2 regions of the Leuconostoc sp. C5 genome follow, and region 1 is predicted to be linked to the other one. Evidence: predicted binding sites of a transcription regulator. Region 1 holds the regulator's gene; the other holds the start of a gene.
The links. The regulator LexA, encoded in region 1, represses DNA repair genes until DNA is damaged. The targets are predictions, from matches to a motif close to CNAACANNTGTTNG.
Positions count from the first base shown of each region.

Region 2: the regulator LexA is predicted to act here: its motif matches at 4,949-4,962, upstream of uvrB (excinuclease ABC subunit UvrB).

Region 1 covers NZ_CP134351.1:1,136,063-1,144,224, reverse strand. The annotation lists gene carA (glutamine-hydrolyzing carbamoyl-phosphate synthase small subunit) at 1-452, shown strand, start outside; gene carB (carbamoyl-phosphate synthase large subunit) at 445-3,624, shown strand; gene pyrF (orotidine-5'-phosphate decarboxylase) at 3,669-4,364, shown strand; gene pyrE (orotate phosphoribosyltransferase) at 4,365-4,997, shown strand; gene lexA (transcriptional repressor LexA) at 5,037-5,675, opposite strand; gene RHP56_RS05745 (YneF family protein) at 5,925-6,161, shown strand; gene RHP56_RS05740 (lysophospholipid acyltransferase family protein) at 6,172-6,810, opposite strand; gene RHP56_RS05735 (tRNA1(Val) (adenine(37)-N6)-methyltransferase) at 6,870-7,634, shown strand; gene RHP56_RS05730 (GIY-YIG nuclease family protein) at 7,631-7,903, shown strand; gene rpsB (30S ribosomal protein S2) at 8,049-8,162, shown strand, end outside.
Region 2 covers NZ_CP134351.1:340,302-348,463, forward strand. The annotation lists gene RHP56_RS01910 (glycosyltransferase family 4 protein) at 1-419, shown strand, start outside; gene RHP56_RS01915 (LTA glycolipid anchor biosynthesis glycosyltransferase, IagA/BgsA family) at 420-1,427, shown strand; gene RHP56_RS01920 (lysylphosphatidylglycerol synthase transmembrane domain-containing protein) at 1,437-2,474, shown strand; gene RHP56_RS01925 (YkuJ family protein) at 2,467-2,730, shown strand; gene RHP56_RS01930 (LTA synthase family protein) at 2,782-4,920, shown strand; gene uvrB (excinuclease ABC subunit UvrB) at 5,037-7,046, shown strand; gene uvrA (excinuclease ABC subunit UvrA) at 7,078-8,162, shown strand, end outside.

The DNA.
Region 1 (8,162 bases):
GTATCTTATTGTCGAATGGACCTGGTGATCCCAAAGATGTAAAATATGCCATTCCAACAATTCAGAAGCTACAAAAGCATTTACCGCTAATGGGCATTTGCTTGGGACATCAGCTGTTCGCAATCGCCAATGGCGCAGAAACTTACAAAATGAAATTCGGTCATCGTGGTTTTAATCATGCCGTGCGCACGATTTCCAAAGCGAGATTAGATTTTACGTCACAAAATCACGGCTACGCAGTAGAACGAGCAAGCTTAGAGAAAACAGATCTAGTTGTGACACACGAGGAAATTAATGATCAGACTGTTGAAGGTGTTCGTCTAAAAGGCTACAATGCTTTCTCTGTTCAATTCCACCCAGATGCAGCACCTGGTCCACACGATGCTGAATATTTATTTGATGAATTTTTGGATATGATAGCTGATTCAAAGAAGGAGACTACAAATGCCTAAACGTCAAGACATTAGTAAAATATTAGTGATTGGTTCTGGACCAATTGTTATTGGTCAAGCAGCCGAATTTGATTATTCTGGCACACAAGCCGCGCTCTCTTTAAAGGAAGAAGGGTATCATGTTATTTTAGTAAATTCTAATCCGGCAACGATTATGACTGACGCTGAAATTGCTGACAAGGTATACATTGAGCCTTTGTCAATTGACTTTATTGAACGTATTTTACGTAAAGAGCGTCCAGATGCTATTTTGCCGACGCTAGGTGGTCAAACTGGATTAAATATGGCTAAAGACCTTTCCGAAGCGGGAATTTTGGATGAACTCAATATCGAGTTACTTGGAACTAAGCTATCAGCAATCGAAGAGGCCGAAGATCGTGAAGAATTTAAAGCCTTGATGGAACGTTTGAATGAGCCCATTCCAGAGTCCATCATTGCAACTACTTTAGAAGAATCACTTAATTTTGCTGACACACATGGTTATCCAGTAATTGTTCGTCCAGCCTACACGTTAGGCGGTACCGGCGGAGGTATTGCTCAAACCCATGAAGAGCTTTCGGAAATTACGGCCAATGGATTAGAACTTTCTCCTGTAACACAAGTGTTGATTGAACGTTCGATTGCAGGTTACAAAGAGATTGAATTTGAAGTGATGCGTGACGCTAATGACAACGCATTGGTTGTTGCTTCAATGGAAAACTTTGATCCAGTTGGTATTCATACTGGAGACTCGATTGTGACTGCACCAGTTCAAACATTATCTGATCGCGAAGTTCAAATGATGCGTGATGCAGCGTTAAAAATTATTCGTGCATTGAAAATCGAGGGTGGTGTCAATATTCAAATGGCACTTGATCCTGATTCATACAAATATTATATTATTGAAGTCAATCCACGTGTCAGTCGTTCTTCAGCGTTAGCTTCAAAGGCGACTGGATATCCGATTGCCAAAATGGCTGCAAAAATTGCCGTTGGCTTAACACTTGATGAGATCATCAATCCAGTAACTGGCACGACAAAGGCAGAGTTTGAACCAGCATTAGATTATGTTGTGTTTAAAATTCCACGCTGGCCATTTGACAAATTTTCAACAGCAGATCGTCGCCTAGGCACGCAAATGAAGGCAACTGGTGAAGTGATGGCTATCGGTCGCAATATGGAAGAAGCCATGTTAAAGGCTGTTCGCTCACTAGAGATTGGGGCTATTGGTTTAGATGATATAACCTATAAGGATCTTTCAGATGATGAACTGCTAGCAGCATTAATGCCTGCTCGAGATGATCGTTTGTTTATGATTGCTGATTTATTGCGCCGAGGTGTTTCAATTGAAACTATTCATGATAAAACACTAATCAATGAATTCTTCTTGGATAAAGTATTGCATGTTATCGAAATTGAGCAAGACCTTGCCAGCCATGTTGGAGATATTGATCAGTTGCAATATGCTAAAAAGAATGGGTTTGCTGACGAAACAATTGCTAAAATCTGGGGCAAGACAGCTGCTGATATTAGAACACTACGCAAAGATAAAAAAATTAAGCCAGTTTATAAAATGGTTGATACTGTTGCGGCAGAATTTGAATCGGCAACACCGTATTATTATGCAACCTATGAACAGGAAAATGAATCGATTATTAGTACAAAAAAATCGGTACTTGTACTAGGTTCTGGACCGATTCGCATCGGGCAGGGTGTTGAATTTGATTATGCAACTGTTCATGCTGTTAAGGCTATTCAACGGGCTGGATATGAAGCGATTATTATGAATTCTAATCCAGAAACCGTTTCAACGGATTTCTCTATCTCAGATAAATTGTATTTTGAACCACTTACCTTGGAAGATGTTCTCAATGTGATTGATTTAGAGAATCCAGTCGGTGTGGTGGTGCAATTCGGCGGACAAACTGCAATTAATTTAGCTCAACCTTTGTTAGACAATGGCGTAAACATTTTAGGAACCTCTGTAGAGGATCTAAATCGTGCCGAAGATCGTGAAGCATTTGATCAGGTCATAAAAGAACTTGCTTTACCACAACCTGTTGGTAAAACAGCAACCACAGTAGACGGTGCATTAGCAGCTGCACAATCCATTGGATATCCTGTATTGATTCGTCCTTCATACGTTTTGGGTGGTCGAGCAATGGAAATTGTTTCTTCTGACGATGAACTCCAGGACTACATGCAGCGTGCGGTCAAGGTTTCAAATGATCATCCGGTATTGATTGATTCGTACTTAGTGGGACAAGAAGCAGAAGTAGATGTTTTGTCAGATGGTGAAACAGCTGTAATCCCCGGTATTATGGAACATATTGAACGGGCGGGGGTCCATTCAGGGGATTCTATGTCAGTTTACCCACCACAATACTTGTCACAAAAGGTTCAAGATGAAATGGTGCAAGCCTCTATTAATTTGGCTAAAGCTATGAACACAATAGGGTTGATGAACGTGCAGTTTGTTATCCATGAAAATACGGCATATGTTATCGAAGTAAATCCACGTGCATCACGTACAGTACCGTTCATATCGAAAGTCACGCATCTTCCGCTCGCTCAATTAGCAACAAGAGTTATGTTAGGTGAAAAATTGTCAGAAATGGGATTTGAGACGGGACTTGTTCCTAACGATGATATGGTGCACGTTAAAGCACCAATATTCTCGTTCACAAAGTTGCCCGATGTTGATTCTTTGCTCGGCCCAGAAATGAAGTCTACTGGTGAAGTCATGGGGTCAGATATTAACCTGTCCAAGGCGTTGTATAAGGCCTTTATTGCTTCTAACATTAAAGTACCACGTTACGGCAATGTCTTATTCACAGTTGCTGATGATGACAAAGAAGAGGCGCTCGAATTAGCAAAGAGATTCAATGATTTGGGATTTGCTTTGTTTGCAACTGCCGGTACGGGTGCTTACTTGTCAGACAATGACTTGCCTGTGGAAGTACTCGATAAAATTTCGGAATCAGATAATAATGCGGTTGCAGCACTGCGTCAACAAAAAGTGCAGGTTGTTATTAACACAACTCAAGCAGATGACCGTGCTGAAAGCGATGGCCGCTTGATTAGAAATGCTGCGATTGAAAATGCCGTGCCTTTGTTTACTGCCTTAGACACAGTTAGTGCCTTCTTAGAAGTATTAGAGTCGCGCAGTTTTACAGTGAAAGAAATGCACTAAACTTTTTCAAATAAGCTTCGGCTTATGTACATAGGAGGATCATAATGACAGAACAGCCAGTTTTTATTGCTTTGGACTTTCCTGATGCAACTACTACTTACAAATTTTTGAAGCCTTTTTCAGATTTAGTAGAAAAGCCAGCATTGAAAGTTGGTATGGAACTTTTTTATCGTACGGGACCAGAGTTCATCACAGAACTACGTGCATTGGGCTATACGATTTTCTTAGATTTAAAACTTTACGATATTCCAAACACTGTTGGTCGTGCAGTCGCTAATATATCAAAACTAGATGTACAATATTTAACTCTGCATGCAGCTGGAGGGAAAAAAATGCTAGAAGCAGCTGTTGCCAATAAAAGTGAAGCGTTAAAATTACTTGCAGTGACGCAGCTAACTTCTTTTTCTGAAGCTGAGATACAAGAGATACAATTAACCACAGCAACTATTGAAGAAAGTGTTGCACATTTGGCTGAGCTTGCTTACTCGGTGGGCATAGACGGGACAATTAGTTCACCCTTAGAGGCTAGTTTAATTAAGTCACACACGAATGATCGATTTTTACGTATCACACCTGGTATTCGTTTAGCTGGTGATGAAGCTGGAGATCAAGTGCGTGTGACTACGCCAGGGGAAGCCAAGAAGTTGAATTCAACTGGATTAGTTGTTGGTCGATCAATTACACAATCGACCAACCCAGTGGCTGCATATCAACGTGTTGTCAATGAATGGAGAAAATAAATGACAGACTATAAACAACAAGTAGCTAATGATTTACTTGAAATTGGTGCCGTAAAATTTTCGCCAGAAGAACCTTTCACGTGGGCCTCGGGTATTAAGAGTCCAATATATACAGATAATCGGATGACCATTGGTTTCCCTTCGGTACGTCAAAATATATACAAAGGGCTGTCTGAACTAATAAAAAAAGAATATAGTGACGTTGAGATTATTGGTGGAGTGGCTACTGCAGGTATTCCACATTCAGCTTGGGTAGCTGAAGAATTAAATAAACCAATGGTCTATGTACGTTCAAAACCCAAAGATCACGGGGCAGGTCGTCAAACGGAAGGTGCATTGGTAAAAAATCGTAAAGTCGTTCTGATTGATGATTTGATATCAACAGGTGGGTCTGTGTTGGCCGCAGTAAATGCGGTGCGTAAGGAGGGAGCAAGTGTCCTTGGTGTTGTTTCCATATTTTCTTATGAATTACCAGCTGGTAAAAAAAATTTTGCTGAAGCAGGACTAACATTTAACTCACTGACAACATATTCACAACTAATTGAAACAGCCGTTAAGCGTGGGGATCTCGATAAATCACAAGTTGAAACCTTACAAAACTGGAAGGAAAATCCAAATGCTTGGCAAGCATAATAAAAAGGCTCATCAGAGATGAGCCTTTTTATTTGGTTTTTAATAAATAGCGTCGCGATACAGTCCGATTACTTTTCCTAAAATAGAGACTTTTTGCAAAATAATTGGCGCCATGCTGTTATTTTCAGGTTGTAAGCGATAATGATCGGCTTCACGGAAAAAACGCTTAACTGTCGCTTCATTGTTATCATTCATTGCGACAACAACATCACCATTATCAGCATTCTCTTGCTTACGTACGATAACTTTGTCTCCATCTAGAATGCCAATGTTAACCATTGAATCACCATGAACATTAAGCATGAATAGGTCACCATCAAATTGCATTAAATTATCTGGGATAGGGAAAAATTCAGTTGCTTCTTCTTCTACTGCCAAAATTGGTGTACCCGCTGTAACCATTCCAAGTACCGGAATTTTTCCGGGTGTGGTTGAAATCCCAAGCATCTCTAAACCAATATCGGTTACTTCAATCGCACGAGCTCTTGGTTTAGAAGCATCTTTTAAAAGATAACCTTTTTTTACCAGACGTTCGATGTGACCGTGAATAGTTGAAGAAGATGATAATCCAACAGCTTCACCAATTTCTCGGACGGTTGGTGGGTAACCATTTTCTGATTGTGCTTCATGAATAAATCGAAGCACTTGAATTTGTTTGCTTTCTTGTGTAATTGCCATGATGGGTTTCCTACTTGTTAAATTTACTATCATCAGTATAACGGAAAAACACGAACAAATCAAACGTTTGTTCGTTATTTTTTTAAAAATTCAACCTAATATTAAATAAATAATAAAAAATTCGTGTTATTTATTTTTATAACGAACAAAATGGTTCATATTGAAAACGTTAACTCTGCAAGTTATTATAGCACGCCTTTGCTGGCTGTGCTATAATAATTATCAGACATTTTAGTAAGGAGAATATGCATGATTAGCACATGGCTAGCAATTTTGATTGCAGTGTTAACTTTAATTATTGGTTTGGTCGGTGGCTTTTTCTTGGCACGTAACTCAATGAAGAGTTATCTTGCAAAAAACCCACCTATTTCAGAAGAAATGATGAAATCAATGATGATGTCAATGGGACAAAAACCATCTCAAAAGAAATTGAACCAAATGATGGCTCAGATGAAGCAACAAAGTGCCAATTCGCAAAAAAAATAAGCCAATCGGCTTATTTTTTTTCTGAACGTTTTGGATCTACATATTTCCAAGTTGGGTCAATCTCAGCATCTAATTCTTGGAAAGCTGCTTGCATCTGCTCAGTATATTTAGCAATATTTTCCTTGTTCAATCGGTCTTTACGATCAATAATAATTGGCTCACCAAAATTAACTGTGGTATTATTACGTTTGAAAAGTTGACTGAACTTAACAGGGCCTTGATATACAGCTGGTACGATTGCCTTTCCAGCCATTCGTGCAATTAGAATGGAACCTGATTTTAAATCATCACTGTGTCTAGAACCAGAAGGAAACATTATTAAAGAGCGCTTGCCATCTTTTAATTCGCGTACAGGTATTTTGATGACGCTTGGGCCAACATTTTCACGATCAACTGGGAATGCGCCGGCTGATTTGATTAACCATGCAAGTGGCTTGAATTTAAATAATTCAATTTTTGCCATGAAAATAAAGTGTTTTGGGTAGGCTGCCACAGCATACCATACTGGATCCCACCAAGTGCGGTGTGGACCAACTAGCACATAGTTATCGTTTTGGGGTATTCTGTCGCGATTCATGTATTTAATGCGGCCAGTAACTGCCCATATTAAAGCAACAGCAATGCCGCGTAAAAAATCATAGAATTTCATATTTATTTACCTCATAAATTAATCATTTCAATTTTACAGATAAACAGAAAGAAACGCAAATGACACAACCATTTCTTAAAGCAAATGAACGTATTGATGGACTTCCATCACAAAATATTAATATCATCCAGAATCCAGACATGTTTTCATATTCCTTAGACGCGATTTTATTAGCACATTTTGCTGATGTAAAAGGAAAAGGTAAAGGGTTATCTGTTGATTTGGGATCAGGTACTGGCGCGGTTGGGCTTTTTTACGCTCCAAAAGTGACTGGGGAAATAAAGTTAGTCGAGATACAACCAGAATTAGCTGAAATGGCACAACGTAGCATTGAACTGAACAATTTACATGAACGTGTTTCAGTCGTTCAGGCTGACATGAAAGATATATTTAATGAAATTAAACCTGGATCTGTTGAAACTGTTCTGACTAATCCACCTTATTTTCCCTTAACTGAGACTACCAAGACTAATATAGATAAACATTATGAAATTGCGCGCCACGAGTTGATGATTAACTTACCTGAACTGGCCCAAATTGCCAATAAACTGCTGAAAAATAATGGTAAGGTCTATATGGTACACCGGCCGGAAAGGCTAGCAGATATATTTGCAGCGTTTGCTGCACGAAAGCTTATGATTAAAAGAGTTCAATTTGTTTATGGAAAGGCAAACCGCGAAGCCAATATGGTTTTAATAGAAGCCATTAAATCTGGCCGACCAGGTGGCGTGCGCATTATGCCACCCCTTATCGCCTATACTGATGACAATGACTATACATCAGAGGTTCACGACATCCTTTATGGTAAAGCGTGGCATGAATGAAGTATTATTATTTTTATGTTTTATATACAGCGGATGGTTATTTTTATGGTGGATTCACGGATAACGTACAACGTCGTCTAGCGACACATGAGTCTGGTAAAGGGGCTAAGTTTACCCGCGTAAAGTCGCGGCATCCATTAAAATTGATTCACTATGAAGAGTTCCAGACAAAGAGCGAAGCGTTAAAAGCAGAGGCAAATTTTAAGAAATTAACACGAATTAACAAGGAAAAGTATTTATTAGTACACCACGTAATCAAAATTTGGTAATATGCTTGTCAAGGAACCAAAAATAATGTAAAATGTAATATGTTGTGAAAAGCAGCAAATACACACGATAAATGAGAACACGTAGGTGCAGAAATGTCAGCGTGAACAACGAATTTGTCGGCGGAAAAACCTAGGAGGCCATATCATGGCAGTTATTTCAATGAAAGAACTCCTCGAAGCAGGAGTACACTTCGGTCACCAAACACGTCGTTGGGACCCAAAGATGGACGAATATATCTTTACAGAACGTAATGGTATT
Region 2 (8,162 bases), 800 kb from region 1:
ATGACATCTTTGATTATTATAAGATGTCGAATGTGTTTGTAAGTTCTTCAGATACTGAAACTCAAGGATTAACATTTATTGAGGCGATGGCAGCAGATAGACCATTTGTGGCTATACATTCACCTTACTTAGATAATTTAGTTGATAATGAAGCTATTGGTACGTTGGTGAGCGATTATGATGAACTACTAGCAGGTATCACAAAATATCTTAAACGACCAAATACAGAAGAAGATATTGCCTATCGGCATAAAAAAATGAAAGACGTGGATGCAAACACCTTTGCAACACGTGTTTTAGCATTTTATGATGATATTTTGGCCAGTTATCATGCTAGCGACGTGGAAGATGAGTATCCCAATGATGAAGAGGTGGGATATATGAAACGTATCTTACGTAATCCATTCAGGAGAAATTAATTGAAAGTTTTACTTTATTTTGAAAATCAAAATTTAATAGCTAAGTCTGGTATTGGACGTGCGTTAAAGTTACAAAAAGAAGCCTTATCTTACACAGATGTTGAAGTAACTACTGATACCAAGTCCCTTGATTACGATGTACTGCATATTAATACATACGGTGTGAATAGCCATCATATGGTCAATAAGGCACATAAATTGGGTAAAAAAGTTGTTTACCACGGTCATTCAACTTATGAAGATTTTCGGAATTCCTTTACTGGTTCTAATACCATTGCCCCGTTATTTAAACGATACTTAGTATCGCTTTATAGTAAGTCTGATGCGATTATTACGCCAACACCTTATTCGAAGCAGTTACTACGTGGATACCGTTTAAATCAACCGATTATTCCTATTTCTAATGGTATTCCCCTAGAAAAATATCAGCATGATGATGATAAAATAAAAAAGTTTCGTGAATACTTTGACTTGGCAGATGATCAAAAAGTGATTATGAGCGTGGGGCTTTTCTTTGAGCGAAAAGGTATTTTAGACTTCGTTGAACTAGCAAAAAGGCATCCTGAGCATGTTTTTATTTGGTTTGGCTACACTGATTTACGATTAGTACCTAATAAGATAAGTCGTTTGATAAAAGGTAATCATCCACGAAATTTAATTTTTCCTGGATATATTACTGGGGATGTCATTCGTGGTGCTTTTCAAGGTGCAGATTTGTTTTTGTATCCTTCTTACGAAGAAACGGAAGGCATTGTGGTACTAGAAGCTTTAGCTTCCAAGCAAAAGGTTTTGGTTCGTGACATTCCAGTATATAAAAAATGGTTACAGGATGGGGTAAATAGCTATAAAGCCCGTGATTTCGATGAGTTTGAAATCAAAATGCAAAAAATTTTAACTGGGGAATCACCAAATTTAAGTGAATCAGGCTATAAATTAGCCCAAACACGTGACCTACCTGAAATTGGAAAACAATTACAGGCGGTATATAAAATGGTGTTAGAAGGGTGAGTAATCGCGATGTTCAAACGTGATAGAGTATCAATGATTATCGTTGTTGTTCTGACGGCTATTGTCGTTTATTTTTTAACAAAAGAATTAAGTGGTAAAGGACACCAACTGTCCGTGGCGTTGGAAAATCTGGATTGGCATTGGTTACTGTTTGGCCTGTTCACGATGATTATATCAATTTTCCTTGAGGCGGCTGCTACAAGGGCCTTATTGAGCAAAGAAGATCGGCGCCATACCTCGGTTTTATCCTTATTAAGAGTTCCGCTACTAAACTTATTGGGAACAGGAGTCACGCCATTTGCTACTGGAGGCCAGCCGGCACAACTATATGGTTTATCGCGATCTGGAGTAGAAACTGGGCGGGCGATGTCTGTTATTCTCATGAAGTTTTTAGTCTATCAAATTGTTGTTGTGGTATTCTTTATAATAGGCTATGTCTCTGCCGAACACTTTATTTATCAACAGGTTAATCCCACTTTCGCAACATTCATCCCCTTTGCCATAGCGATTCATGCTGTAGTAATTATTGGTATTATATTGGTTATGTTTTGGCCATCGTTAACATTACGCTTGGTCGATTTAGTGGCAATAGTTGTAAAAAAAATGATGCGTCGCGAGCGTTTTGAGCGATTAATTGCGAATGTTAAGCAAAAGATTGATAATTTTCATACCGAATCACGTCGCGTAATTAGCAGTTGGCAATCATTGGTTGGCGCCACTTTTTTTACGTCATTACAACTGATTACGTTCTATATGATACCTTATTTTGTCATACGTGCTTTCGGCTATCAGTCTGTCAATCCATGGCTGATTGTAACGATGAATATTATGATTGTTATGGTGATTTCCTTGTTCCCAATCCCAGGTGGTGTTGGTGGTGCAGAGCTTAGCTTTCAATTATTGTTCTCACCTTTTGTTAAAAATCCAGCAACATTGATTCTCGTTATCTTACTTTGGCGATTTATTACTTATTATTTTGGTATCTTTGCAGGGATAATTGCTTACCTTATTCCTGCTCACCATGATAGGAGGAGTGACAATGCTTGACAACAAATACAATACGAGTGATTTGAAACAAATTTTAAGTCGGTTACGTGCTATGATTGATTCAACAGATGGCAGCGTGCAAACGCGTCGATTTGATGCTTTTGGCATTGAAGCTTTACAGGTTACGTATGATCAATTGACAAGGATCTGGACAGTTCAGGAACATCGTGAAATTCGACAGTTTCAGTTTGATGATATTGATTTAGTTGCAATTGAAATTTATGATGTTTTACATGATTTCAAACTAATTTATTAGGAGGGTGCCCAACACATGCTATTAGGATGTTATCGGGCACGTTTATAACAAATGATAAGTTTATTAAAACGAATCTCAAATCCCAGAAACCTCTGGCACCAAGTTAAACGAACTATGGATACATCGGCGCCAATAGTTTGGTTTTTCATATTAAACGTCGTTCTTGTGTGGTTGAAGACGTATGCTGAATACCACATGAACTTTAATTTGGGTGTGGAAGGATCAACGCAGCAATTTTTGCTATTTTTGAATCCCATCCCGACGGCTATTATATTTTTAAGTATTTCCTTGTATTTTCGTGGCGTAACCAGTTATTGGTTGGCAATTATTTTTAATTTGATTCAGTCAATATGGTTATTTGCGAATATGCTATACTACAGAGAATTTTCAGATTTCTTATCCATGGGTATTTTGGGTTCGGGTAGTTCAACTGGAACAAATCTTGGTAAATCAATTGCGGCAATTATTCATTGGACGGATTATCTTGTCTTTATCGATATTGTGATCTTAATCTTGCTAGTGGTTTTCAAGCAATTAACGATTGATCATAAAGGCGTTCAAAAAAAGTTTGCTATTTTAACGACGCTTTTTGGTGTCATCTTGATGTTAGTAGATTACGGCATCGCATCAACGGATCGTTCAGGTTTGTTGACCCGTTCGTTTGATAATAATTACATTGTTAAATATTTAGGATTGAATGAATATGCTGTATTTAACGCTGTACAAACTTATAATCAAACTGAAAGCCGGAAGCGAGCAAAGCCATCCGATTTAGCTAAAGTAAAAAAGTTTGTTGCTACGCAAAAACTGCCTGCCAATATTCAGTATTATGGTACGCAAAAAGGTAAGAACGTCTTTATGATTCATTTGGAATCATTTCAGCAGTTCTTAATAGATTATAAAGTTGATGGGCAGGAAGTCACACCCAACCTGAACCAGTTCTATCATGACCAAAACACACTAAGTTTCGATAACTTCTATAACCAAGTTGGTCAAGGGAAGACATCTGATGCGGAGATGATGCAAGAAAACTCACTATATGGTTTGGCTACAGGTTCTGCTATGGTCAAGTATGGTACGAGTAATACGTTTGAGTCATTACCAGCTATCTTAGGACAAAGAGGCTATACAACTGCTGCCTTTCACGGGGATGTTGCAAGTTTTTGGAATCGTGATAATACCTATAAATCATTTGGCTATAATTACTTTTTCTCTAAAGCTTATTATGCTAATGCAAACAAAGCAAACTATAACATTGGTTATGGGATGAAAGATAAAATTTTTCTGCGAGATAGTGCGAAGTATATTGAACAGCTCCCACAACCATTTTATGCGAAGTTAATAACCGTAACAAATCATTATCCATATGATTTGGATAAACAAAATATCAGTTTCCCAGCAACAAAAACTGGAGACAAAACTGTTGATGGTTATGTTCAAACTGCTCACTATTTGGATCAGGCATTCGCTGAGCTGATGAGTTATCTCAAAAAAGCTGGGTTGTATGACAATTCTGTATTTGTGCTGTATGGTGATCACTATGGAATTTCTGAAAATCATCAGGATGCTATTGCACAGCTACTTGGTAAAGATAAAATTACTAACAATGATTTAGCTACTTTCCAAAAAGTGCCATTCATGATTCATGCGACAGGGCTAAAAGGTGGTATTGACCATACATATGGTGGTGAAATTGATATGTTGCCAACTTTAATGGATGTGCTTGGCATCCCAGATAATAATATGACAATGTTTGGACAAGATATGCTATCCTCGAAGTACGATGGTAAAGTAGTTTTCCGTGATGGTGATTGGATAACGCCAACGTATACGAAATACAATAACCAGTATTTTAATACTAAAACTGGTGATCAAGTTACGCTCAAATCAGATAAAAAGTTGCAAAAAGTGGCAAAACAAATGTCCGCTTATGCAACCAAAGTTTTGGGTTACTCCGATGCAGTTATTACAGGCGACTTATTGCGCTTTGATACTTCAAATTCTGATTTTAATCTTATTAACAAAAAGAATTATAATTATAAAAAAACAGAGGGACTGGCTTCGCTTAAAAAAGTACTCAAGTCTAATCCTTCGAGTGTATTAGCCAAGAACAAAGGCAAATCAACACTTAGCGACTATGTCACAGATGCACCGGAATTAAAAACAGATTCTGATGACGATGACAAGTAGTCACAAAAAACGAACAAAACGCTCATGTAGAACGTTTGTTCGTTTTTTGTTATAATGGGATGATAGTGTATTAATTGTGAAATAATACTGAGCAGATTTATGAAAAGAGAACGTCAATGATAGAGCGACAGATAGAGCATGAATTTGAAATTAAGTCTAAATATGAACCAACCGGTGACCAGCCACAAGCCATTGAAAAACTAGTTGGTGGAATCAACAATCATATTAAAGAACAGATATTACTCGGAGCTACGGGAACAGGTAAAACATTTACCATTTCAAATGTCATTAAGGAAGTAAAAAAGCCAACGTTGGTTTTAAGTCACAATAAGACTTTAGCTGGGCAGTTATATGGTGAGCTAAAAGAATTTTTTCCTAATAATGCAGTAGAATATTTTGTCTCTTACTATGATTATTATCAGCCTGAAGCTTATGTCCCAAGTTCTGATACGTTTATTGAAAAAGATTCAGCTGTGAATGATGAAATCGATAAACTACGAAACTCCGCGACTAGTTCGTTACTTGAACGTAATGATGTCATTGTAGTTGCTTCCGTCAGTTCTATTTTTGGTTTAGGAGATCCGCACCAATATAAGGATCATGTTATCAGTTTGCGTGTTGGATATGAATATGAGCGTGATCAATTAATGCGTGATTTGATTGATGTGCAGTTTACTCGTAATGACATTGATTTTCATCGTGGAACGTTTCGTGTTCGTGGTGACGTGATCGAAATTTTTCCTGCCTCCCAAGATGAAATGGCTTTGCGAATTGAATTTTTTGGTGATGAAATTGATCGTATCCGAGAAATTAATTCTTTGACAGGAGAAACAATAGCAGAACGTGACCATGTAGCTATTTTTCCAGCAAAACATTTTATGACCGATGACGACCAAATGCAAGTGGCATTGGACGGTATCCGTCAAGAAATGAACACTCAGGTTGAGCTATTCAAAAAAGAAGGTAAGTTATTAGAGGCGCAGCGTATTAAACAACGTACAGAGTATGATTTGGCGATGCTCGAAGAAATGGGATTTGTTGGCGGCATTGAAAACTACTCACGTTGGATGGATGGTCGTCAAGCGGGTGAACCACCATTTACATTGATTGACTTTTTTCCAGATGATTTTTTGATTGTTATTGATGAAAGTCATGTTACCATGCCACAAATTCGCGGTATGTTTAATGGGGATAAAGCTAGAAAAGAAACGTTGGTTAACTATGGCTTTCGTTTGCCAAGCGCATTAGACAATCGGCCATTAAAACTTCCTGAATTCGAAAAACACGTTAACCAGATTATTTATATGTCAGCGACACCTGGTGATTATGAAAATGAGCGTGTCGATTCAAAACACGTTATTCAACAAATTATTCGACCAACGGGGTTGCTTGATCCAGAAGTTGAAGTGCGACCTGTTATGGGACAAATTGATGACTTGGTCGGGGAAATAACGAAGCGATCGGAGCGTGATGAACGTGTGTTTATCACAACGTTAACCAAACGTATGGCTGAGGACCTAACTGATTATTTGAAGGATTTGGGAATAAAAGTAGCTTATTTGCACGCGGATATCAAAACACTTGAACGTACGGAAATTATCCGTGATTTACGCTTGGGTAAATATGATGTTTTAATTGGTATTAACTTATTGCGTGAGGGGATTGATGTTCCTGAAGTATCCTTAGTAGCTATATTGGATGCTGATAAAGAAGGATTTTTGCGTAATCCACGTTCATTAATCCAAACTATTGGCCGTGCCGCACGTAATGAAAATGGACACGTTATCATGTATGCGGATAAGATGACTAGATCCATGCTTGAAGCTATTGATGAAACAGCCCGCAGGCGAGAAATTCAGATGCAATATAATACGCAACATGGTATTACACCGAAAACAATTAAGAAAGATATTCGTGACCTGATATCTGTCACACATGCTGCTACTGAAGAAAAAGTTGTTGATTTGACAAAGGTGGCGTTTAACGACTTACCTAAAGATGAGCAACAGTCTATTGTGGATAATATGACGAGTCAAATGAAGGCGGCTGCTAAGGCACTTGACTTTGAAGAGGCAGCTCAGTTACGCGATACGGTATTGGAATTAAAAACACGTGCTAATCTTTAATTGAACTGATATAAACGAAAAAGAGAAAATAATGGCAAAAGATCATATCGAAATACGCGGTGCTCGCGCTCATAATTTAAAAAATATTGATGTAAATATTCCTAAAAATCAACTCACAGTCGTTACTGGTCTATCTGGATCAGGTAAATCATCATTAGCTTTTGATACCCTATACGCAGAGGGGCAAAGGCGCTACGTGGAAAGTTTAAGTTCTTATGCACGCCAATTTTTAGGTCAAATGGACAAACCAGATGTCGATTCTATTGATGGTTTATCACCTGCTATTTCTATCGACCAAAAAACAACATCTAATAATCCACGCTCAACCGTTGGTACAGTGACTGAAATCAATGATTACTTCCGTTTACTATACGCACGTGTTGGGCGACCGGATGATCCAAAAGATGGTACAAAAATTATGTATACAATCGATCAAATGGTTGAATATACATTGAATAACCTGCCTGAGGGTACAAGATTACAAGTATTTGCACCAATCATTAGAGGAAAACGTGGATCGCATGAAACAGCATTTGACCATATGCGCAAACAGGGATATATTCGAGCTCGTGTAGATGGAGATATTATTGAGATTGATTCACAGCAGTTGAGTCTTAATAAAAACAAGCCTCACGACATTGACGTTATGATCGATCGAATTGTTTTACGTGGCAATTCTCGGTCACGTCTATTTGACTCGATTGAAGCAGCTGTTCGTTTGAATGACGGCCAAGTTGAACTTGATGTGGTAACTCGTGATGATGAAAATCCAGTTGCACCATTAAAGTTTTCTGACCACTATCTTGGAGAGTTGAAGGATTTTCGTGCAGGGCGATTAGAACCGCGCTTGTTCAGTTTCAATGCACCATTAGGAGCTTGTGAGTTTTGTCAAGGTTTGGGTGTCACGCGCGAAGTGGATATTGATTTAGTAATTCCGGACGATGCGAAAACCTTGAATGAGGGAGCTATTCTGCCATGGAATCCAATATCATCCAATTATTATCCGGAAATGTTGCGTCAATTTGCTGAGCAATTTGCTATTGACATGGACACACCATTTAATAAACTTCCTAAAAAACAACAAGATTTAATTCTGAATGGTTCTGATGAAAAGGA